DNA from 4 places in the Allobosea sp. RCC_152_1 genome. Region 3 is predicted to be linked to each of the others. Evidence: predicted binding sites of a transcription regulator. Region 3 holds the regulator's gene; each other region holds the start of a gene.
What was found. Region 3 encodes PhoB, which activates phosphate uptake and scavenging genes when phosphate is short. Its sites were predicted from a motif close to TGTCATNNANCTGTCAT; they were not measured.
Positions count from the first base shown of each region.

Region 1: a site for PhoB is predicted at 2,664-2,680, ahead of AB6806_RS02305 (Orn/Lys/Arg family decarboxylase). Genes of this name have one in related genera too.
Region 2: a site for PhoB is predicted at 1,697-1,713, ahead of AB6806_RS04290 (RNA degradosome polyphosphate kinase). Genes of this name have one in related genera too.
Region 4: a site for PhoB is predicted at 2,056-2,072, ahead of ppk2 (polyphosphate kinase 2). Genes of this name have one in related genera too.

Region 1 covers NZ_JBFUPU010000001.1:482,310-487,657, forward strand. The annotation lists gene AB6806_RS02285 (ABC transporter permease) at 1-477, opposite strand, end outside; gene AB6806_RS02290 (ABC transporter substrate-binding protein) at 504-1,571, opposite strand; partial or broken gene AB6806_RS02295 (hypothetical protein) at 1,815-1,877, shown strand; gene AB6806_RS02300 (MurR/RpiR family transcriptional regulator) at 2,188-2,550, shown strand; gene AB6806_RS02305 (Orn/Lys/Arg family decarboxylase) at 2,724-5,093, shown strand; gene AB6806_RS02310 (GNAT family N-acetyltransferase) at 5,109-5,348, shown strand, end outside.
Region 2 covers NZ_JBFUPU010000001.1:924,435-929,782, forward strand. The annotation lists gene AB6806_RS04280 (AI-2E family transporter) at 1-884, shown strand, start outside; gene AB6806_RS04285 (HdaA/DnaA family protein) at 892-1,590, shown strand; gene AB6806_RS04290 (RNA degradosome polyphosphate kinase) at 1,813-3,993, shown strand; gene ppx (exopolyphosphatase) at 3,995-5,348, shown strand, end outside.
Region 3 covers NZ_JBFUPU010000002.1:742,248-747,595, reverse strand. The annotation lists gene pstC (phosphate ABC transporter permease subunit PstC) at 1-169, shown strand, start outside; gene pstA (phosphate ABC transporter permease PstA) at 188-1,069, shown strand; gene pstB (phosphate ABC transporter ATP-binding protein PstB) at 1,109-1,915, shown strand; gene phoU (phosphate signaling complex protein PhoU) at 1,938-2,657, shown strand; gene phoB (phosphate regulon transcriptional regulator PhoB) at 2,670-3,368, shown strand; gene AB6806_RS09970 (SpoIIAA family protein) at 3,421-3,807, opposite strand; gene AB6806_RS09965 (LysR substrate-binding domain-containing protein) at 3,864-4,775, opposite strand; gene AB6806_RS09960 (amino acid ABC transporter permease) at 4,978-5,348, shown strand, end outside.
Region 4 covers NZ_JBFUPU010000003.1:452,166-457,513, forward strand. The annotation lists gene AB6806_RS13985 (cupin domain-containing protein) at 1-118, shown strand, start outside; gene AB6806_RS13990 (PilZ domain-containing protein) at 281-634, shown strand; gene AB6806_RS13995 (flavin-dependent oxidoreductase) at 635-1,882, opposite strand; gene ppk2 (polyphosphate kinase 2) at 2,188-3,093, shown strand; gene AB6806_RS14005 (amidohydrolase family protein) at 3,275-4,708, opposite strand; gene AB6806_RS14010 (ABC transporter substrate-binding protein) at 4,900-5,348, opposite strand, start outside.

The sequences.
Region 1 (5,348 bases), on a different contig from region 3:
GGCGATCAGCGCGACCTTCATCGCCTCGCCGATGCCGAGCCAGAGAATGGCGAGCGGGATCAGCGCCAGCGTCGGCACGGCCCGCTTGATCTGGACGAGCCCGTCGAGCGAGGCTTCGCCGATGCGGCTGAGACCGGCGGCGAGCGCCATCCCAAGGCCGAGCGCGACGCCGATGCCGAGGCCGAGATAGGCCCGCTGGGCCGAGGCGAGGAAATGGTCGGCCAGCGTGCCGTTGCTCAGGAGCTCGATGCCGGTCAGGACGGCCGTCGACGGCGCCGCCAGGAATTTTGGCGAGAGCCAGCCGATCCTCGAGGCGAGTTCCCAGATCGCGACCAATGCGACCGGCCCGAACAGGATGCCGCCCCGCGGCAGGCGCGACGGCGCCAGTTGCGGCGGCCGCGCTGCTTGCGTTCCGACAGGATGCCTTTCGGTTTCCGCGCTGGGCTGGAAGCCGGTGGCATAGGTGATGAGACTCATGGCGTCCATCCGTCTCGGCCAGGGTGTCAGTTGGTCTTGGCGGCGATGATCTCGTCGAAGCGCAGATCGAATTCCTCGCGCGCATCGAGTCGCTTCGGCAGGTCGCCGGCCTCGTGGATCACGTCGATCAACGATTGCTGTTTCGCGATCAGGCTGGCCAGCAGCGGAAACTGGAACTCGCCTTCGGACTCGACGATCTTGCGGGCATCGGCCGGTTTCAGGTTCTGGCGCTTGACGTAGTAGGCCTCGACCCAGGCATCGACGTTCTGGTGCGACCAGCGGCTGGCATCGATCCAGCCCGCCACGAATTCACGGATCGCCGCCGCCTTCGCCGGGTCGTCGAGGGCCTTCTGGCTGGCGTAGAGATAGGTCAGGCTCTTGGGCAGCCGGTCGTTCTGAGCCTTCGGCAGCGCGCTTGCGCCGCGATCGGCGAAGTCGGCGAGATAGCGCGAGAAATGCGGCTCGTTGAGCGCCGCGACGTCGACCTGGCCAGTCCTGATCGCATCGGGGAAGTCGGCGGCCCGAAGCGGCACGAGCTTGACGTCCTTGCGTGTCAGCCCGGCGAGCTTGAGCGCATTCAGCACGAAGGGCTGGCGTCCGGTGCCCTCGCCATAGGCGATGCTCTTGCCCTTCAGCTCTTCCAGGCTGTCGATCTTCAGGCCGGGACGGACGGCGAGGAAGTAATCGGTCTCGGAGGAGACGCGCGCGGCGATGATCGGGATCTTCTCGCCGGCGGCATGCGCCTGGATCGGCGGCGTGTTGCCGACGGTGGCGAGGTCGAGCGCGCCGGCCCGGAAGGCTTCGAGGATCGCCGGACCGCCGAGGAAATTGGCATAGGTTACGTTGCTCGAGAGCTTCGCCTGCACGCCCGAGGCGCGGATCAGCGTCTGCAGCGCCTCGTTCTGATCGGCCGCCACCAGCTTCGTCCCGGCGGGGATCTGCTGGGGAAGCGCCCCCTGAGCCGCTGCGTCGCGAGCGGCAGAGGGAATGAACGGCAGCAGCAGCGACAGCTTCAGCAGCGCGCGGCGGCTCGCTTCGAAGTGCTTGGAGTGCCCCGTCGTGCCGGCCATGGTCGTCACCTTCTGCAAATTCACGGTCGTCGGCGACCAGCGCCGGACTCCCCAAATCTTGCAAAAGGATCGTTTGTTAAGTCAAACGAATGTTCTTTTTAAGATACAACGCAAAGACGAAGAACCTTCCAACGCCGTGATGCCTTCCAGGAAGGAATGCCTCGTTCAGCCTGATGCTGGGCCTGCGGGCGGACGCCACCATGATGCGCGCGGCCCATCGCATGGGTTCGCCCTATGAATGGGCCTTGCGGCAATGACCTGACCGCCATGTCAGTCACGGAAGTGGCCGAACGGGCGGAGGCGAGCGAGGGCAGCGTGATCTCGCTCTGCCGCCAGCTCGGCGCGCGCGGCTTCCAGCAGGTTAAGATCGCATTGGCGCGCGACCTGGTGCAGCCGGTGCAGTTCATCCACGAGGATCTCGCCCGCACCGACGACACCGGGACGGTGATCGAGAAGGTCTTCCGCAGCGATCTGCAGGCGCTGCACGACACCATGAAGGTGCTCGACAGGGGGCGATGGAGCGCGCGGTCGCGGCGATCCGCAAGGCGCGCCGCGTCGAGCTCTACGGCATCGGCAGCGCCGCCCGATCGCGGAGGACGCCAATTACCGGCTCCTGCGCGTCGGCGTCGAATCCAAGGTCGTGGTCGATTCGCATGTGCAGGCGATCAGTGCCTCGCTGACCGGCCCCGATGTCGCGACGATCACGATCTCGCATTCGGGCTCGACGCACGAGACCGTCACCGCGACCAGGCTCGCGCGAGAAGCCGGGGCGATGACGATCTGCATCACCAATTTCGGCAAGTCGCCGCTGCTCGCCTATGCCGACATCGTCCTCAACACCATGGCGCGCGAGACCCAGTTCCGCACCGAGGCGATGACGAGCCGCATCGCCCAGCTCGCCATCATCGACGCCCTGATCGCCTGCCTGTCGCTGGCCGATTATGACAAGGCCGTCGCGACGATCGGCAAGACCTTCGACGTGCTCTCGACCAAGCGGTTCTAGTCGTCCGGATCGGTCCCGCGGCAAACTGTTCTGGCGGCATCGAGACGCCCATCCTGGAAACTCGTTCTCCGGCCCGCGGGGCGCCCGCCCGCTGCGGCTTTGGCCGGAGCGGCAGTCGCCGAATTGTCGTAAAACTCACCCAATGCTGCGGGTTCATGCTCAGCGGAGCCGGTATGGACTATTTCAGGCGCTTCACCTTCCTGTTCGCAACGCCGAACTTCGATGCCGAGGATCTCGAAGGGATCCGCTTCCATCAGATCGTCGAGGAGATCGAGCGATCGGGCTTCGAGGTCGTCAAGGCGCGAAAGCTCGAAGATGCCGAGATCGCGGTCCAGACCGATGCCGCCATCGGCTGCATGGTGGTCGACTGGGGCAAGAAGGGGCTGGAGGGCAAGACGGCCGCGCTGATCAACCTGATGCGCCGGCGCGGCCTCGACTTCCCCATCATCCTGCTGATCCGCCGCAAGCGCTTCGAGGACGTGCCGGTCGAGGTGCTCGACTTCATCGACGGCTATATCTTTCTTTCGGAGGAAACCCCGCCCTTCATCGCCAAGAGCCTGATCAGCCGGCTGAAGCAATATGCCGACACGCTGAAGACGCCGTTTTTCGGCGCTCTCGTCGATTATGCCGAGGAGGGGAACCATCTCTGGACCTGCCCGGGCCATAATGGCGGCGTGTTCTACAGCCGCAGCCCGATCGGCCGGGTGTTCATGGAGCATCTCGGCGAGGCGGTCTTCCGCGACGATCTCGACAATTCCGTGCTCGATCTCGGCGACCTCCTGACCCATGAAGGCCCGGCGCTCAAGGCGCAGAAGGAAGCGGCCCAGATCTTCGGGGCGGAGAAGACCTATTTTGTCCTCAACGGTACCTCGACCTCGAACAAGGTCGCGCTCGCCGCGCTGGTCACCGATGGCGACCTCGTCCTGTTCGACCGCAACAACCACAAGGCCGCCCATCACGGCGCGCTGCTGATCGCCGGCGGCATTCCGGTCTACATCCCCACAGTGCGCAATGCCTGGGGGCTGATCGGCCCGATGCGCTGGGAGAGCTTCGACGAGGAGGCGCTGCGCGAGCGCATCCGCACCAATCCGCTGGTCAAGGATCCGGATGCCTGGAAGAAGCCGCGCCCGTTCCGCGTCGCCGTGGTCGAGCAATGCACCTATGACGGCACGATCCACAGCGCGCAGATGATCCTCGATAAGATCGGGCATCTCTGCGAGTACATCCTCTTCGACGAGGCCTGGGCCGGCTTCATGAAGTTCCACCCGCTCTATGCCGGTCGCTTCGCCATGGGGCTGACGGGGCTGGGGCCGGAGTCGCCCGGCATCATCGCGACGCAATCGACCCACAAGCAGCTCGCGAGCTTCAGCCAGGCCTCGCAGATCCATATCAAGGACAGGCACATCAAGGGCCAGAAGCGTCGGGTCGAGCATCGACGCTTCAATGAGAGCTTCATGCAATACGCCTCGACCTCGCCCTTCTATCCACTGTTCGCCTCGCTCGATGTCGGTGCGCAGATGATGAAGGGCCGCTCCGGCGAGGTGCTTTGGGACGATACGATCCGGCTCGGCATCGAGCTGCGCAAGAAGATCCGGGCCGTGCGACGCGAATTCGAGGAGAAAGAGGTCCGGCCCGAGCGGCGCTGGTTCTTCGAGCCCTTCGTGCCGGATCGGGTCAGCATCGCCGATGCTGCGCGCGAGGGTGCTGTCCACGACGTCGCCTGGGAGATGGTCTCTACCGACCAGCTCGCCAGCAATCCTGCCTATTGGCAGCTCGCGGCGGATGCGAGCTGGCACGGCTTCACGCGGATGGAGCCGGGCTTCGCCATGACGGACCCCAACAAGCTGACCTTGCTGACCCCCGGCTTCGACCGCGAGACCGGCGCCTATGCCGAGCATGGCATCCCCGCGCCGATCGTCGCGCAGTTCCTGCGCGAGAATCGGATCGTCGCCGAGAAGAACGATCTGAACTCGCTGCTTTTCTTACTCACGCCCGGCGTCGAGGCCAGCAAGGCCGGCACGCTGATCAGCGGGCTCGTCGCCTTCAAGAAGCTGCATGACGACAACGCCCTGCTGGAAGACGCGATTCCGGAATTCTACCGGCGCCGGCCCGGCCGCTATGGCAACGTGCGGCTGCGCGATCTCTGCGGCGATATGCATCGCTTCTTCCGCGACCATGACGTCAGCGGGCTGCAGAGCCGACAGTTCTCGCCCGAGCACCTGCCGGAGATGGCGATGTCACCGCATGACGCGGCGCGCTGCCTGACGCGCAACGATGTCGACTATCTCCCCATCGACGCCATCGCCGGGCGGATCGCGACGACGCCCTTCGTCGTCTACCCGCCCGGCATCGCTACCATCGTGCCGGGCGAGCGGCTGACCGAGCGGGCCAAGCCGATGATCGATTATCTCAAGATGTTCGAAGCCTGCTTCAATGCCTTCCCCGGCTTCGAGGTCGAGATCCAGGGCATCTACCGCGAGGTCGATGCCGCCGGGCAGGTGCGGCTCCATACCTATGTCGTCAGCGAGCAGGCGCAGGGCTGAGGATCGCGACGACGCATGGAAACCGACCGCCCCGTCATCATCCGCCCCTCGCGCGACGACGATGTCGAGCCCATGCTGGCGATTTATCGCCGGCATATCCGCCACGGCATCGAGGCCGGCGTCGAGGATACCGGCACGCCGCAGCCGGACGATCTGCGCGACCGGCGCAAGAACCTGCGCAACCGCAAGCTGCCGCATCTGGTGGCGACCCGCGGCGGCGAGGTCGTGGGCTATGCCTATGTCGTGCTGTTCCGC
Region 2 (5,348 bases), on a different contig from region 3:
TCCTGCTCGCGCCGCTGCTCGGCCAGCAGCTCGCCGGGCTGGTGGCGCGGCTGCCCGGGGATGCGGCGAAACTGCAGTCGCTCGTGCTCGAAAAGGGCGCGCCCTGGCTCGAGCGCTTCGGCGGCGGCGATCTTGCCAAGCAGGCGCAGAGTTCGCTGGGCGACCTCGTCGGCCAGGCGACGAAATGGGTTGGCGGCCTGCTGCAATCGCTCTGGAGCGGCGGCACCGCGATCGTCGGCGTCTTTTCGCTGCTGGTGCTGACGCCGGTCATCGCCTTCTATCTGCTGGTCGACTGGGATCGCATGGTCGCGACCGTCGATAGCTGGCTGCCGCGCGACCATCGCAAGACCATCCGCGGGCTGGTGCGCGAGATGGACACCGCCATCGCAGGCTTCCTGCGCGGGCAGGCGCTGGTCTGCCTGCTGCTGGGCGCATTTTACGCCATCGGGCTGAGCGTCGTCGGCGTCAATTTCGGCGCGTTGATCGGCATCATCTCGGGTTTCCTCTCCTTCATTCCCTATGTCGGCTCGCTGACCGGGCTCGTGCTCTCGGTCGGCGTCGCGACGGTGCAGTTCTGGCCGGACTGGACCTGGCCGCTGGCGACGCTCGGCGTCTTCCTGGTCGGGCAGTTCCTCGAGGGCAACATCTTCCAGCCGAAATTCGTCGGCGACTCGATCGGCGTCCATCCGGTCTGGCTGATGTTCGCGCTGCTCGCCTTCGGTTCGCTCTTCGGCTTCGTCGGCCTGCTGCTGGCGGTGCCGCTGGCGGCGGTGATCGGCGTGCTCTGCCGCTTCGCCCTCAGGCAGTATCTCGCCAGCAATCTCTATCGCGGCATTCATCCGAACCCGGCGAAGGCCGATGTGACGATCGAGATCGAGCGCTGAGCCGCCCATGTCAGACGCGCCTTCGCGCCCGCGCCAGCTCGCCTTCGACCTGCCGGTCGACAGCCGCCACGGCGTCGAGGATTTCCTCGTCGGCCCCTCGAACGAGGCGGCCTACGGGCTGGTCGAAAGCTGGCCGCGCTGGCCCGATGCCTGGCTGCGCCTGACGGGACCGGAAGGCGCGGGCAAGACCCATCTCGCCGCGATCTGGGCCCGCATGGCCCATGCCTGGACAATTCCCGCGCGTGATCTGGCTGACGAGAAGGTGCCGCATCTGGTCTCGGGCGGCGCGCTCGTGATCGAGGATTGCGATGCCGGCCCCTTCGACGAGCCGGCGCTGTTCCATCTGATGAACGCGATCAAGGCGCGCGGCGGCCATCTGCTGCTGACGGCGCGCACGCCGCCCGATCTCTGGGGCCTGCGCGTGCCGGACCTGCTCTCGCGCCTGCGGTTGGCACCGAGCGCCACCATCGAACCGCCGGATGACGGGCTGCTCTGCGCCGTGCTGGTCAAGCTCTTCATCGATCGCCAGCTCGTGGTCGATACGGCGGTCATCGATACGCTGGCGCTCAGGATGGAGCGCTCCTTCGCCGCCGCGCGGCAGGTCGTGGACCGGCTCGACCGGGTGGCGCTGGAGCGCGGCCGGCGCGTGACGCGCCCGCTGGTGCAGGAGGTGCTGGCCGAGCTGTTCCCGCAGGAGCCGGGCTGAGCGGCCTGCTGACGATCGCGGGGGCTGCCGGGCGCCCCGTGAAGCCTCATATCTATGGCCGGCGGCCGATGCCTGCTAACCTTTTCCGACAGCGATTCATGTCGCTTGTCATCGAACCGTCACGGTAGGATGGCTTCACAACGCCCCATGAGACGCACGAGCAGGACGACGACCAGGGTAAGGGTACGGACCAAGCGCATGACCACGGAGATCGCGGCCGACATGCCCGACATGCCGGATAGGGCGACGGGGGATTCGGACGCATTGCCGCTGCGCCGGCAGCCGGCGCGCTTCATGAATCGCGAGCTCTCGTGGCTGCAGTTCAACCGCCGGGTCATGGAGGAGGCGTCGAACCGCAGCCATCCGCTGCTGGAGCAGCTGCGCTTCCTCTCGATCTCGGCCAACAACCTCGACGAGTTCTTCATGGTCCGCGTCTCGGGCCTGCGCGAGCAGCTCAAGGCCGGCGTCGTCACCCCCAGCCAGGACGGGCTCACCCCGGCCGAGCAGCTCGTCGAGATCGGCAATGCGGTTTCGGCCCTGACCGACGACCAGCAGGCGCGCTGGGTCGAACTGCGCCATGAGCTGCACGAAAATCGCATCCATCTGCTCGGTCCGGCCGATATCGGTTCGCAGGACCGGATCTGGCTGGAGGATTATTTCCTCAATTACGTCTTCCCGGTGCTGACGCCGCTGGCGATCGACCCGGCCCATCCCTTCCCCTTCATCCCGAATCTCGGTTTCACCGTCGCGCTCGCGCTGGAGCGCCTCAGCGACGGGCGCCAGCTCGACGCGCTGATCCGCGTGCCGATCAAGATCGACCGCTTCATCGAGCTGCCCGATCTCGCCCGCGAAGGTTTGCACCGCTTCATCACCCTCGAGGATGCGGTCTCGCTCTTCATCGCCAAGCTTTTCCCCGGCTACGAGGTCAAGGGCACCGGCTCCTTCCGCGTCATCCGCGACTCCGACCTCGATATCGAGGAGGAGGCGGAGGACCTCGTCCGCGTCTTCGAGACCATGCTGAAGCAGCGGCGCCTCGGCGTCGTCATCCGGCTCGAACTCTCGACCGGCATGCCCGACCATCTGCGCCGGATGATCGTGCGCGAGCTCAAGGTCGACAGCGACGAGGTCGTCGAGGTCAACGGCATGATCGGCCTGAACGAGCTTGCCCAGCTCGTCAGCGTCGACCGGCCGGACCTCAAGTTCAGGCCCTACAACGCCCGTTTTCCCGAGCGCATCCGCGAGCATGGCGGCGACTGCTTCGCCGCGATCCGGCAGAAGGACCTGCTGGTCCATCACCCCTATGAGAGCTTCGACGTCGTGGTGCAGTTCCTGCAGCAGGCGGCGCGCGACCCCAATGTCGTCGCGATCAAGCAGACGCTCTACCGCACCTCCTCGAACTCGCCGATCGTCAAGGCGCTGACCGAGGCCGCCGAGGCCGGCAAGTCGGTGACCGCGCTGGTCGAGCTCAAGGCCCGCTTTGACGAGGAAGCGAACATCCGCTGGGCCAAGGAGATGGAGCGCGCCGGCGTCCAGGTCGTCTACGGCTTCATCGAGCTGAAGACCCATGCCAAGCTGTCACTGGTCGTGCGGCGCGAGGCCGGCCAGCTCGTCAGCTACTGCCATATCGCGACCGGCAACTACCATCCGATCACGGCGCGCATCTACACCGACGTGTCCTTCTTCACCGCCGATCCGGTGCTTTCGCAGGACGTCGCGCGCGTCTTCAACTTCATCACCGGCTATGCCGAGCCGGCCGGGCTGGAGCGCATGGCCGTCTCGCCGACGAACCTGAAGAAGCGCCTGCTCGGCGACATCGCCGAGGAGGTCGCGCATGTGAAGGCCGGCCGCAAGGGCGCGATCTGGGGCAAGTGCAACTCGCTGGTCGATCCCGAGATCATCGACGCGCTCTATGACGCCAGCCGGGCCGGCGTCGAGATCGACTTCGTCGTGCGCGGCATCTGCTGCCTGCGGCCAGGCCTGCCCGGTTTGTCGGAGAATATCCGGGTCAAGTCGATCATCGGCCGCTTCCTGGAGCACAACCGCATCTACGCCTTCGGCGCCGGCCATGGCTTGCCTTCGCCCAAGGCGAAGGTCTACATCTCCTCCGCCGACCTGATGCCGCGCAATCTCGACCGTCGCGTCGAGGCGCTGACGCCGATCCTGAACCCGACGGTGCACCAGCAATTGCTCGATCAGATCATGCTCGCCAACCTGCTCGACAATGAGCAGAGCTGGACGATCCTGCCCGATGGCGGCTCGCGCCGCATTGTCCCGGCGCCGAACGAAGAACCGTTCAATGCGCATAATTACTTCATGACAAATCCGAGTCTGTCCGGTCGTGGAAAATCGCTCTCCAGTTCCAGTCCCCGTGCCCTTTCCCGCAAGGGAGGCCGTAAGGCCTGAATTGCAGCACGCGCCCGGCCGTCTGGCGCTCGGCGACACCATCGCCATCGTCGATATCGGCTCGAACTCGGTTCGTCTCGTCGTCTACGAGATGCTCGTTCGGGCACCGTCGCAGGTCTTCAACGAGAAGGAGATGGCCGGGCTCGGCCGGCAGGTCGCCACGACCGGCCGCCTGGCCGAGGACGCCATCGAGAAGGCGATCGCCGCGCTGGTGCGCTTCCGCATCCTCTGCGAGGCGATGCATGTCGGCGAGCTCCGCGTCATCGCCACCGCCGCCGCGCGCTATGCCGAGAACGGCCCCGAATTCATCGCCCGGGCGGAGCAGGCGATCGGCCAGCCGATCGAGCTGATCTCGGGCGGGCGCGAAGCGGTGCTGTCCGGGCTCGGTGTCATTTCCGGCTTCGACGAGCCCGATGGGGTGGTTGGCGACCTCGGCGGCGGCAGCCTCGAGCTGATCTCCGTGAAGCGCGGCGAAGTCGGGAAGGGCGCCAGCGTGCCGCTCGGCGGCCTGGCGCTGCTCGACCGCTCGAAGGGCTCGCTGAAGGCGGCCGAGAAGATCGTCAAGGACGAGCTCGACAAGCTGCCCCAGCTCGCCGCCATGAAGGGGCGGGACTTCTACGCCGTCGGCGGCACCTGGCGTGCCCTCGCGACGCTGCATCAGCGCCGGGCCAATTATCCCCTCAACGTCATGCACGGCTACGCCATCCCGCCCCGGGATGCGGCCGATTTCGTCAGGTTGGTCGAGCGCGCCGACGCCTCGGTGCTCGATGCGATCGACGCCGTCTCCTCGGCGCGCCGCCCGCTGCTGGCCTATGGCGCACTGGTGCTGGACGAGCTGATCAAGCGCGGCAAGCCGCGCAACATCGTCATCTCCGCCCAGGGCGTGCGCGAGGGCCTGCTGCACGAGCAGCTCTCTGCCGAGGAGCGAGCGGCCGATCCGCTCCTGCAGGCGGCGCGCGACTACAATCTCCTGCGCGCCCGCGATCCACGCCACGCGGCCGAGCTGATCGACTGGACCAAGGCGATCATGGAGACGGCGGGTCTGCCGCAGGACGAACCCTCGGCGCGGCTGGTCGAGGCCGTCTGCCTGCTGTCGGATATCGGCTGGCGCGCCCATCCCGACTATCGCGGCGAGCAGAGCATGAACGTCATCGCCCATGCCTATTTCACCGGCATCGACCATGTCGGCCGCGCCTTCCTGGCGCTGACGATCTTCCTTCGCTATGCCGGGCTGAAGGCGTCCTCGCCTGCGGCCGATGGTCTCAGGACGCTGCTGCCGCCGGCTCTGTTCGAGCGGGCGGTCCTGATCGGCGCGATCTTCCGGGTCGGCTATCTGCTCTCGGCCGGCATGGCCG
Region 3 (5,348 bases):
GATCCTCGACCCCGGCTCGACCATAGCCTCGCGCATCGCCAACGAGTTCAACGAGGCGATGGGCCTGCAGCTCAATTCGCTGATCGCGCTGGGCTGCATCCTGTTCTTCGTCACCTTCGTCGTCCTCGTCATCGCGCGGCTGCTGGTCGCCCGGGTCAAGAAATTCTGAGGTCTGGGTCAGATGAGCATGTCCACCTCTTCCGCACCGGCCGCATCGCACATCGCCTGGGGGCGCGTGCGCCAGTCGCGCCGCACCGCCGACCGCGCGATGAAGGTCATCGCCACCGGCTTCACCTTCTGCGCCATCTTCGTGCTGTTCTGGATTCTCGGCATGCTGCTGGTGAAGGGCATCGGCGGGCTCTCGCTCGCGACCTTCACCCATGTCACGCCCGGGCCGGGCTCCGAGGGCGGCGGCCTCGCCAACGCCATCGTCGGCTCGATCGTGCTGACCTTCCTGGGCATTGCGGTGGCGACGCCGATCGGCGTGCTCGCCGGCACCTGGCTGGCGGAATACGGCCGCGGCTCCAAGCTCGCCAACATCATCCGCTTCATCAACGACATCCTGCTTTCGGCGCCGTCGATCCTGATCGGCCTGTTCGTCTACGTCATCCTGGTCGAGCCCTTCCGCGGCTATTCCGGCTGGGCCGGCGGCGTCGCGCTCGGCATCATCGCGATCCCGGTCATCGTGCGCACCACCGAGGACATGCTCAGCCTCGTGCCCGGCCCGCTGCGCGAGGCAGGCTCGGCGCTCGGCGCGCCGCCTTCCGTCGTCATCACCAGCGTGACCTGGCGCGCGGCGAAGGCCGGCATGGTCACTGGCATCCTGCTGGCACTCGCCCGCATCGCCGGCGAGACGGCGCCGCTGATCTTCACCGCGCTGAACAACAATTTCTGGTTCTCGCCCAATCTCGTCGGCGGCGTTTCCAACCTGCCGGTCACGATCTACCAGTTCGCCTCCGCCCCTTACGAGAACTGGCAGCAACTCGCCTGGGCTGGTTCGCTGATCATCACGATCTCGATCCTGCTGCTCTCGATCATCGCCCGGCGCGTCGTCGCCGGCGGCAAATAAGACTTGAATCCAGCCCGGTCGCGCCCGACCTTGAGGACCATGTCGATGCTTTCGACCCTTGAACTCTCCCCGCAGTCGCTCGATGCCGAGGCTCCCGTCCGGATCGCGGTGAAAAACCTCGATTTCTACTACGGCGAGCACAAGGCGCTGAAGAACATCAATCTCGACTTCCGTGACCGCCATGTCACGGCGCTGATCGGGCCTTCGGGCTGCGGCAAGTCGACCCTGCTGCGCATCTTCAACCGGATCTACTCGCTCTATCCGGAGCAGAAGGCGACCGGCGAGATCATGCTCGACGGACGCAACATCATCTCCAACGACGTCGATGTGAACGAGCTGCGCTCGCGCGTCGGCATGGTGTTCCAGAAGCCGACGCCGTTCCCGATGTCGATCTACGACAACGTCGCCTTCGGCATCCGCCTCTACGAGAAGCCGCCGAAGTCGGAGCTCGACGACCGCGTCGAGGGCGCACTGCGCCGCGCCGCGCTCTGGGACGAGGTCAAGGACAAGCTGAAGAGCTCCGGCATGGGCCTCTCCGGCGGCCAGCAGCAGCGCCTGTGCATCGCGCGCACCATCGCGCAGAAGCCGGAAGTGATCCTGTTCGACGAGCCGACCTCGGCGCTCGACCCGATCTCGACCGGCAAGATCGAGGACCTGCTGGAGCAGCTCAAGAGCGACTTCACCATCGCCATCGTGACGCACAACATGCAGCAGGCGGCGCGCATCTCGCAGTACACGGCCTTCATGTATCTCGGCGAGGTCATCGAGTTCGCGCCGACCAACACGATCTTCATGAACCCGGCGAAGAAGCAGACGCAGGATTACGTCACCGGCCGGTTCGGCTGAGCGGCGACGGAGGAGGAACCCCATGACCGACCATATCGTCCGCTCCTACGACGCCGATCTCGAAGGCCTTCGCCGCAGCCTCGCCGAAATGGGCGGGATGGCCGAGCGCATGCTCGGCGATGCGACCGTGGCGCTGGTGCGCCGCGACACCACGCTGGCCCAGAAGATCATCTCCGCCGATCAGCGCCTCGACAATCTCCAGCGCGAGGTCGAGGAGAAGGCGGTGCTGACCATCGCCCGGCGCCAGCCGCTGGCCAACGATCTGCGCGAGCTGATCTCCGCCATCCGCATCGCGGCGGATGTCGAGCGTGTCGGCGATCTCGCCAAGAACATCGCCAAGCGCGCCGTCGCCATCTCCGGGCAGTTCCAGCCGCCGCACCGCGCCGTGGTCGGGCTGGAGCACATCAGCCGCCTCGTTCAGGCGCAGCTCAAGGACGTGCTCGACGCCTATGCCGCCGGCAACGAGCAGAAGGCGCTCGAGGTCTGGCGCCGCGACGACGAGATCGACGCGCTCTACACCTCGCTGTTCCGCGAGCTCCTGACCTATATGATGGAAGATCCGCGCAACATCACCTTCTGCACGCATCTCCTGTTCTGCGCCAAGAACATCGAGCGCATCGGCGACCACACCACCAACATCGCCGAGACGATCCACTATCTCATCACCGGTGACTCGCTCGACGCGAACCGGCCGAAGCTCGACACGACCAATATCGAGGTCGAGGCGATCACGGGTAGCTGAGGCTAAGGAATCATGGCGGCACGCATCCTGATCGTCGAGGACGAAGAGCCTCTCACCCTGCTGCTGCGCTACAACCTCGAAGCCGAGGGCTTCGAGGTCGACAGCGTGGCGCGGGGGGACGACGCCGAACTGCATCTGCGCGACCACACGCCCGATCTGGTGCTGCTGGACTGGATGCTGCCGGGCCTTTCCGGCATCGAGCTCTGCCGCCGGCTGCGCTCGCGGCGCGACACCGAGCGGGTGCCGATCATCATGTTGACGGCGCGCGGCGAGGAGACCGAGCGGGTGCGCGGGCTCGCGACCGGCGCCGACGACTATGTCGTGAAGCCGTTCTCCCTGCCGGAGCTGACGGCGCGCATCCAGGCGCTGCTGCGCCGGGCGAAGCCCGGCCATGTCGCCGGTCTTCTGCAGGCGGGCGACCTTGAGCTCGACCGCACCACCCGGCGCGTCCGCCGCGCCGGCAGCGAGCTGCATCTGGGGCCGACCGAGTTCCGCCTGCTCGAGTTCCTGATGCAGGCACCGGGCCGCGTCTATTCCCGCGCCCAGCTCCTCGACGCCGTCTGGGGCCGGGACGTCTATATCGACGAGCGCACCGTCGACGTGCATGTCGGCCGCCTGCGCAAGGCGATCACGCCTGCCGACGCCAAGGACCCGCTCCGGACCGTGCGCGGCGCGGGCTATGCCTTCGACGAGACGTTCGCCAGAAGCTGACCGCCGCCGGAGCTGACACGCGAGCCGAGCCCCGGCTCGCAGCGCCCGTGCTTCAGGTGTCGGGGCCGCCCTCGATATCGGCGGCCCAGGCCAGCGCGGCTTCGCGCTCGGCCGGCGGGAAGGTGCGGATCTCGACGAAGGGGACCACCGGGGCGAAGAGCCGCGCGACGCGATCGAGCCAGCCCTTCTCGACGATGATCGCCTCCTTGGGGAAGCGCCTGAGTTCCCAGAGCTTGCCGAAGCTGTAGCGCGCGTCCTTCCAGGCGGCGGCGAAGGTCATGTCGTCGAAGGCGGTGATATCGGCGAGGATCGCGACCTTCTCGTGCCGGCTCAGCCGGTCTTCGACATCGGCGGCGACGCGCTCGATATCGGCCGGCTCGATGGTGCCGCTGAACGCGATGGCGAGAACATGGTCGGGAGCCGGAAGAATGGTGATCATGGCGGCCTCCTCCTGTGCCGATGTCAACGCATGGCCGGCCGGGAGGTTGCGGGCGCTCAGGCTGCTCGCGTCGCCGCGTCGAAAGCCGCGGCCTCCGTCCTCAGCCAGGCGATGAAGGCGTCGAGGCCGGGGCGCGAGGGCTGGTCCAGGCGGCGGGTCAGCCAGCAGCCGGTGACGCTGGTGAAGCCGATATCGAGCGGGTTGACCAATGCGCCCGAAGCCAGTTCCTCGGCGACATAGCAGCGTGGCGCCAGCGCGACGCCGAGCCCCGCGACCGCGGCGCGGATGATGACGGAGTAATAGCCGTATCGGACGGTATGGGCCGGCACCGCGCCGCGCAGGCCATGCGCCTCGGTGAACTCGGCCCAGAAGGCCGGCATCTGGTAATGCTGCAGCAGCGTCATCTTCTGGATGTCGGCGGCGCGGCGGAAACCGCCCATGCGCTCCAGCAATTCGGGCGCGGCGACGAGGGCGACATCGCGGCCGAACAGATAATGCGCCTCCTTGCCGGGCCAGGGCGGGGTGCCGTGGTTGATCTCGATGTCGGGCTCTTCCGTCTCGTTTTCGCTGACATAGTTGGTGAACTGGACATCGACGCCGGGATGGGCCTCGGCGAAGACGGGGAAGCGCTCCATCAGCCAGCGCTCGCCGGCGATGGCGACCATGTGCAACCGGATCGGCCGGGCGATGGCGACGCGCTCGGCCAGGCGCATCGCACCGCGTTCCATCTGCTCCAGGGCGGCCTCGGCATAGGGCAGGTAGATTGCGCCGGCCTCGGTGAGCTTGAGGCCGACCGGATTGCGCTCGAACAGCACGGTGCCGAGATGGTGCTCGAGCGACAGGATCTGCTTGGAGACCGCGCTCTGCGTCAGGTTGACGACGCCTGCGGCGCGGGCGGTCGAGCCCAGTCGCGCGACGGTGACGAAGGCGCGCATGGCGGTGGAGGAGGGCGGGGGCCGCAAGGCCATGGGTATTCCGTTTTGGACTAGGCTACCGGAGATCGTTTCGTTTGCTGGCTGCCGGGTCAAGAGGTCATTCTTACGCTTGGGGAGGAGGGGCTCGCATGAATTTGACAATCTGCCCGTGCTGCGGTGGTTTCCGCGGACCAACGGCATCGCGGTCGATGGCGCTTTCGAGAGCCGCCGGCAAGCCTGTCCGGGAGCGCCGTCGATGAGCCATGCCGTCACCTCGCCGGTCGCCAGCCGCGATCTGGCCGCGATCGCGCGACTCAGGATCGTGCCGCGTCGTTTCTATGGGCGTTGGGTCGCGGCGGCGCTCATCATCGCTGTCCTCGCCTGGATCGTCGCCGCCTTCGTCAAGGGCGACATCGCCTGGCCGGTGGTCGGGCAGTTCTTCACCGCGCCCGCGATCCTCTCCGGTCTCGGCAACACGCTGATCATGACGGTCTGCGCAATGACGCTGGGCATCGTGCTCGGGGTCGTCTTCGCGATCATGTATATGTCGCCGAACCCGGTGCTGCGCAGCGTCGCGCTGTTCTACATCTGGTTCTTCCGCGGCACGCCGCTGCTGCTGCAGCTCCT
Region 4 (5,348 bases), on a different contig from region 3:
GCTCTACGATCTGTTCTGGGGCATCCATTCCATGGCGGAGCAGAAGCCGGCGGATGTCGTCGCGCTCTCGGCCAAGCACGAGGTCGATTTCCTGCCGCCGCCGCCCGAAGGCGCCTGAGCCGGCACATTCCCGTGAAAAGCATCGCCTCGCCGGCCGATCGCCCCCTGGCCGGCGATGGCCCGTTAAGGATAATCAATCGTTAAGCGTGAGCGCGCGGATCTGATCTGCTTAACTGCCCCTGCAACCTTGGGTCGTTGTCTTTCGGGGAACGCAACAGCGATGGATACCGAACGTCGTCGCGCGCCGCGCCAGCGCACGCTGCTCGGCGGGATCGTGGCCTTCAACGGCCGGCGCTCGACACTCGATTGCACGATCCGGAACCTGTCCGGCAGCGGCGCGCTGATGGCCGTGCCGGATGCCGTTGCGCTGCCGCCGTCCTTCGAGCTCGAAATCCCTTCGCGGCAGCGTCAGTATTCGGCACGCACGGTCTGGCGCAGCGGCGAGCGGATCGGCATCGTCTTCACCGATCCGGCCGAGGCCGTGCCGCTCGACCTGATGCGCCGGCTCAAGGCTTGCGAAACGGCGAATGCCAGTCTGAAGACCCGCATCCGCCAGCTGACCGAGGCCGGTTGATCAACCCTTGCGGGTTGCCAGTTGCTCGGCCGAGAAGCCGGCCTTGCCGGCATAGGACTTCACGATCTGCTCGCGCCTCGCGTAGCTCAGCACACGCTCGACATCGTCGAAACCGTTCGGAGCCAGCGCCTCGACCGCGTCGATCACCCGCTCCGGCCCGCCGACCCGGTTCATCGCCACCACCTCCGCCGTCGCCGGCAAGCGCTCAGCCTCATAGGCCGCGAGTGCCTGGCGCGGATGCTCGGCCCTGGCCAGCCGGTCGGCGAGGCAGCGCGCATCGAGGATCGCCTGCGAAGCGCCGTTCGAGCCGACCGGATACATCGGATGGGCGGCATCGCCGAGCAGCGTGACGCGGCCATGGGTCCAGCGCGGCAGCGGGTCGCGGTCGCACATCGGGTACTCCCAGAAGGTCGCAGTCGCCCGGATCAGGCCGAGGATGTCGAAGCCCGGCACGCTGAAACGGCGCGCGAAGGGCAGCACGTCCTCGAGGCGGCCCGACTTCGACCAGGCCTCCTTCGGCGGCGGCCGCTCGGGATCGCCATTGCGGATGTTGACGACCCAGTTGGTCAATCGCGTCTGTGGCGTCGCCCCCTTGCCGATCGGGTAGAGCACAAGCTTGCCGGCCATGCCGCCGGCGATGATCATGCTCTCGCCGTCGAGGAAGATCGGCCAGTCGCAGGCGCCGCGCCACATCTGCACGCCCTGCCAGCACGGCGGCCCCTGGTTCGGGAAGTAGAAAGCCCTGACCGCCGAATGGATGCCGTCGGCGCCCACCAGGATGTCGCCGCGCGCCGTCTCGCCAGCCTCACCGAAGCGGGCATCGCTGAAATGCGCGGTGACACCGCCCTCATCCTGCAGGAAGCCAAGCAGGCGCCGGCCGGTGCGGATCGCATCCTCGCCAAGCCGCTCGGCGACCGCGTCGCGGATGAGGCGCTGAAGCCTCCCGCGATGGATCGAGAATTGCGGCACCGGCGCGCCGGCATGCAGGCCGCGCGGCTCGCGCCAGACCGCCTGTCCGAAGCGGTTCATATAGATGAGTTCGCGCGTGCGAATCCCGGCCTCGTCGAGCGCCGGCAGCAGGCCGAGCTCGGTGAGCTCGCGGATCGCGTGCGGCAGCGTGTTGATCCCGACACCGACCTCGCGGATTTCCCCCGCCTGTTCGTAGACAGTCGCGCCGATGCCCCGTGCATGCAGCATCAGCGCCAAGGTTAACCCGCCGATGCCGCCGCCAACGATGATAACCCGCATGCACCGTTCCCTGATGTGCCCATTGTCCTGGGTCTGATATTTTAAGTTTGAAATATCTCTTTTCGATTTGTCAATTGCCGCCGGGCGCGGCGTTTCCGATCCACAGCCGCAATCGGCATCGACCGAAATCGGACAGCGAAGACGGAACAACGCCCCGGCGCTCCGACGTTGTTTTTCATCGAATTGTCACGTCGGCCACAGATAAAGCCGATGTTGGCTGGACGATGGCTCGGACTGTGTCCCGGCGGCTGTCGGTCGAACCGCGCGCCGTCTTCTTTCAACCCGTCACGCATAGAGTTGACAGCATGTCTCCCGACAATCTGGACCGCATCAAGGACGAGATTCTCGACAGCTTCGACGAGGAGCTGGAATTGCAGCTCGAAGATGACCGCCTCGACGAGCTCGTTGCGGAAGGGCTGGAAGGCTCGGGCGGCAATACGCTCGACCGCAAGGTCTATTTCCGTGAGCTCTTCCGCCTGCAGCACGAGCTCGTGCGCCTGCAGGATTGGATCCAGTACAAGAAGCTCAAGGTCGTCGTGCTGTTCGAAGGGCGCGACTCCGCCGGCAAGGGCGGCGCGATCAAGCGCGTGACGCAGCGTCTCAACCCGCGCATCTGCCGCGTCGTCGCCCTGCCCGCCCCGACCGAGCGCGAGCGCAACCAGTGGTATTTCCAGCGCTATGTTCCGCATCTGCCGAGCGCCGGCGAAATGGTGCTGTTCGACCGCTCCTGGTACAACCGCGCCGGCGTCGAGCGGGTGATGGGCTTCTGCACCCCCGAGGAGCTGGAGGAGTTCTTCCGCTCGGTTCCGGATTTCGAGCACATGCTCGTGCGCTCCGGCATCATCCTGATCAAGTACTGGTTCTCGATCACCGACGAGGAGCAGGAATTCCGCTTCCGCATGCGCATCGAGGATCCGTTGAAGCAGTGGAAGCTCTCGCCGATGGATCTGGAGAGCCGCGTCCACTGGGAGGACTACACCCGCGCCAAGGAAGAGATGCTGGAGCGGACCCATACGGAGCATGCGCCGTGGTCGGTCGTGCAGGCGGTCGACAAGAAGCGCGCCCGCCTCAACATGATCTCGCATCTGCTCGGCCAGATTCCCTATGAGAACGTGCCGAAGCCCGAGATCGTGCTGCCCGCGCGCGTGCGCAATCCGGATTATCTGCGCCATCCGGTGCCGCCGGAAATGTATGTGCCCGAGGTTTTTTGAGGAAGCGCGCCGGCTGCGCACCGACTAGCCCGGTACGCGAACCGTCATGGCGAGGAGCAAAGCGACGAAGCAATCCAGGGCAGCCAGGTGAAACCTCTCACTCGGTCCTGCTGGATTGCTTCGCTCCGCTCGCAATGACGGGCGTGTAAGCTCGCGACGCCCTTACTCGCTGAGAACCGCCTCAGCCCTTCGGGAAGGTCAGCGGCGAATAGTCGGTGACGGGGCGCTTGGCCCAATCATATTCCGGCGCGGCGGCCTCGGTGCGCTTCTGCGCCTCGTGCAGGCGGCGGGCGGCATCGGGGTAGTCCATCGTCAGCACCGTGCCGTCGGCCACGACCAGCCGACCATCGACATAGACGCGGTCGACGGCACGCTCAGCGGCCGCATAGACCATGCTGCGCACGGGGTCGCGGCGCGGCTGCATCATCGGATGGGCGAGATCGACCATGACGAGGTCCGCCTTGCAGCCGGCTTCCAGCCGCCCGATGTCGTCGCGGCCGAGCGCGGCGGCGCCGGCCGTGGTCGCAGCTTCGAAGATATCGGTTGTGGTGAGCGTGCGCGGGCTCTCCGCCATCAGCCGGGCGACATAGCCGGCATGGCGCATCTCCTCGAGCATGTTGTGCGGATAGGTGTCGGTGCCGAGCCCGATGCGGACGCCGGCCCGGCGGTAGCGCCCGAAATCGTCGAGCGCGATGCCACGGCGCATGAAGACCGTGGGGCAATGGGCGACGGTCGTGCCGGTCTCGGCGAGCAGTGCGAGGTCGCGCCGGCTGTGCCAGGCGACGCGCGGATAGTCGTCAAGGAAGATGGCGTGGCCGACGATGCTGGTATCGCCGAGCACGCCGAGCTTCTCGAGCCACTGGATCGGCGAGACGCCGTGGCGGCGGGTGATCTCGTGGAACTCCACCGTCGATTGCGCGGCATGGATCTGCCAGCGCAGCCCGCGGCGCCCGGCTTCGGCATGGCTTTCCTTGATCAGCCCCTCGCTGCAAGTGTCGATCTGGGCGGGGCAGACCATGCCGAAGAGCCGGCCGGAGGGATGGTTCTGCGCCTGCTCGATCACGTCGAGGGCCTGGGCCATGGCTGCCTGCCCGGCCTTCTCGTCCCATTCGTATTCGACGACATGGCCGTTCCTGGTGAACCAGCGGGCCGAGCGGAACATCGGCGACAGGCAGACGCGCAGGCCGCTATTGGCCGCGAGGTCGAGCCAGCCGGGATGGGCGACCGACAGGTCCGCGACCGTGGTGACGCCCGACAGCAGCAATTCCGAATAGGCAACCTCGACGCAGGCCGGCACCGCCTCGGCATCCGGCCGCAGGATCGGCATGAACTCGTAGAGCGAGGAGTTGTAGAGGGCGGGCGAGCCGAGCTCGTCGAGGAAGCCCTTGTTGAGCGGCTCGCTCGACGGGTGCGAATGGATGTTGACGAGGCCCGGCATGACCATACGCCCGCGCCCATCGACGGTTTCGTCGGCCTGCCCCTCATAGCGCTTGCCGACGAAGCTGATCGCGCCATCCGCGAAGGCGACATCGGCATCGTGCAGATAGACGTGGCGGGACGCTTCCGCATCCCAGGCGACAACGATGTCGGCGTTCTTGATGACCGTGATCGTCATGGTGTTCTCCTCCGCTCCCAAAGGCATGGCGCAGGCTGGTTTTACGGAACGGCGCCGTCATTCCGGACAAGCCGCGACAGCGGCGCCGATCCGGAATCCATCGTCAAGCGCAGCGCCCTTCGATGGATTCCGGGTCAAGCCCGGAATGACGGCTCGTTTCCGCGGAGAATCAGCCTGCGCTCGAAAAAAACTCAGCGCTTCAGCTTGATGTCGAGGCCCTTGTAGAGCCCGGCACCGTAGATGCCGTGGGCGCGGACGCCCTCGACCCGGTCACCCGCCACGACCCAGAGCGGCTGCGAGGCCAGCGGCACCCAGACATTGGCGTCGGTGAGCTGCATCTGGACGGCGCCGATCGCCTCCTTGCGCTTGGCCGGATCGACGGCGGTCGCGGCTGCCTTGAGCAGCTCGTCCGTCTTCGGGTCCTTCCAGTTCATGCGGTTCGGCGTCGGCACCTGCCGGCTGGCGAAGTAGAGGTTCAGCGCCTCCGTCGCCGTGACATATGGGTAGGACATGTAGAAGGCGTCGAACTCCTGCGTCGCCAGCTTGCCCCAGGCGACGGTGGCGTCCCAGAGCTGGATCTTGAGGTCGATGCCGATCTTGCGCAGATCGGCCTGCATCGCCTCGGAGATGCGCGGGTTCA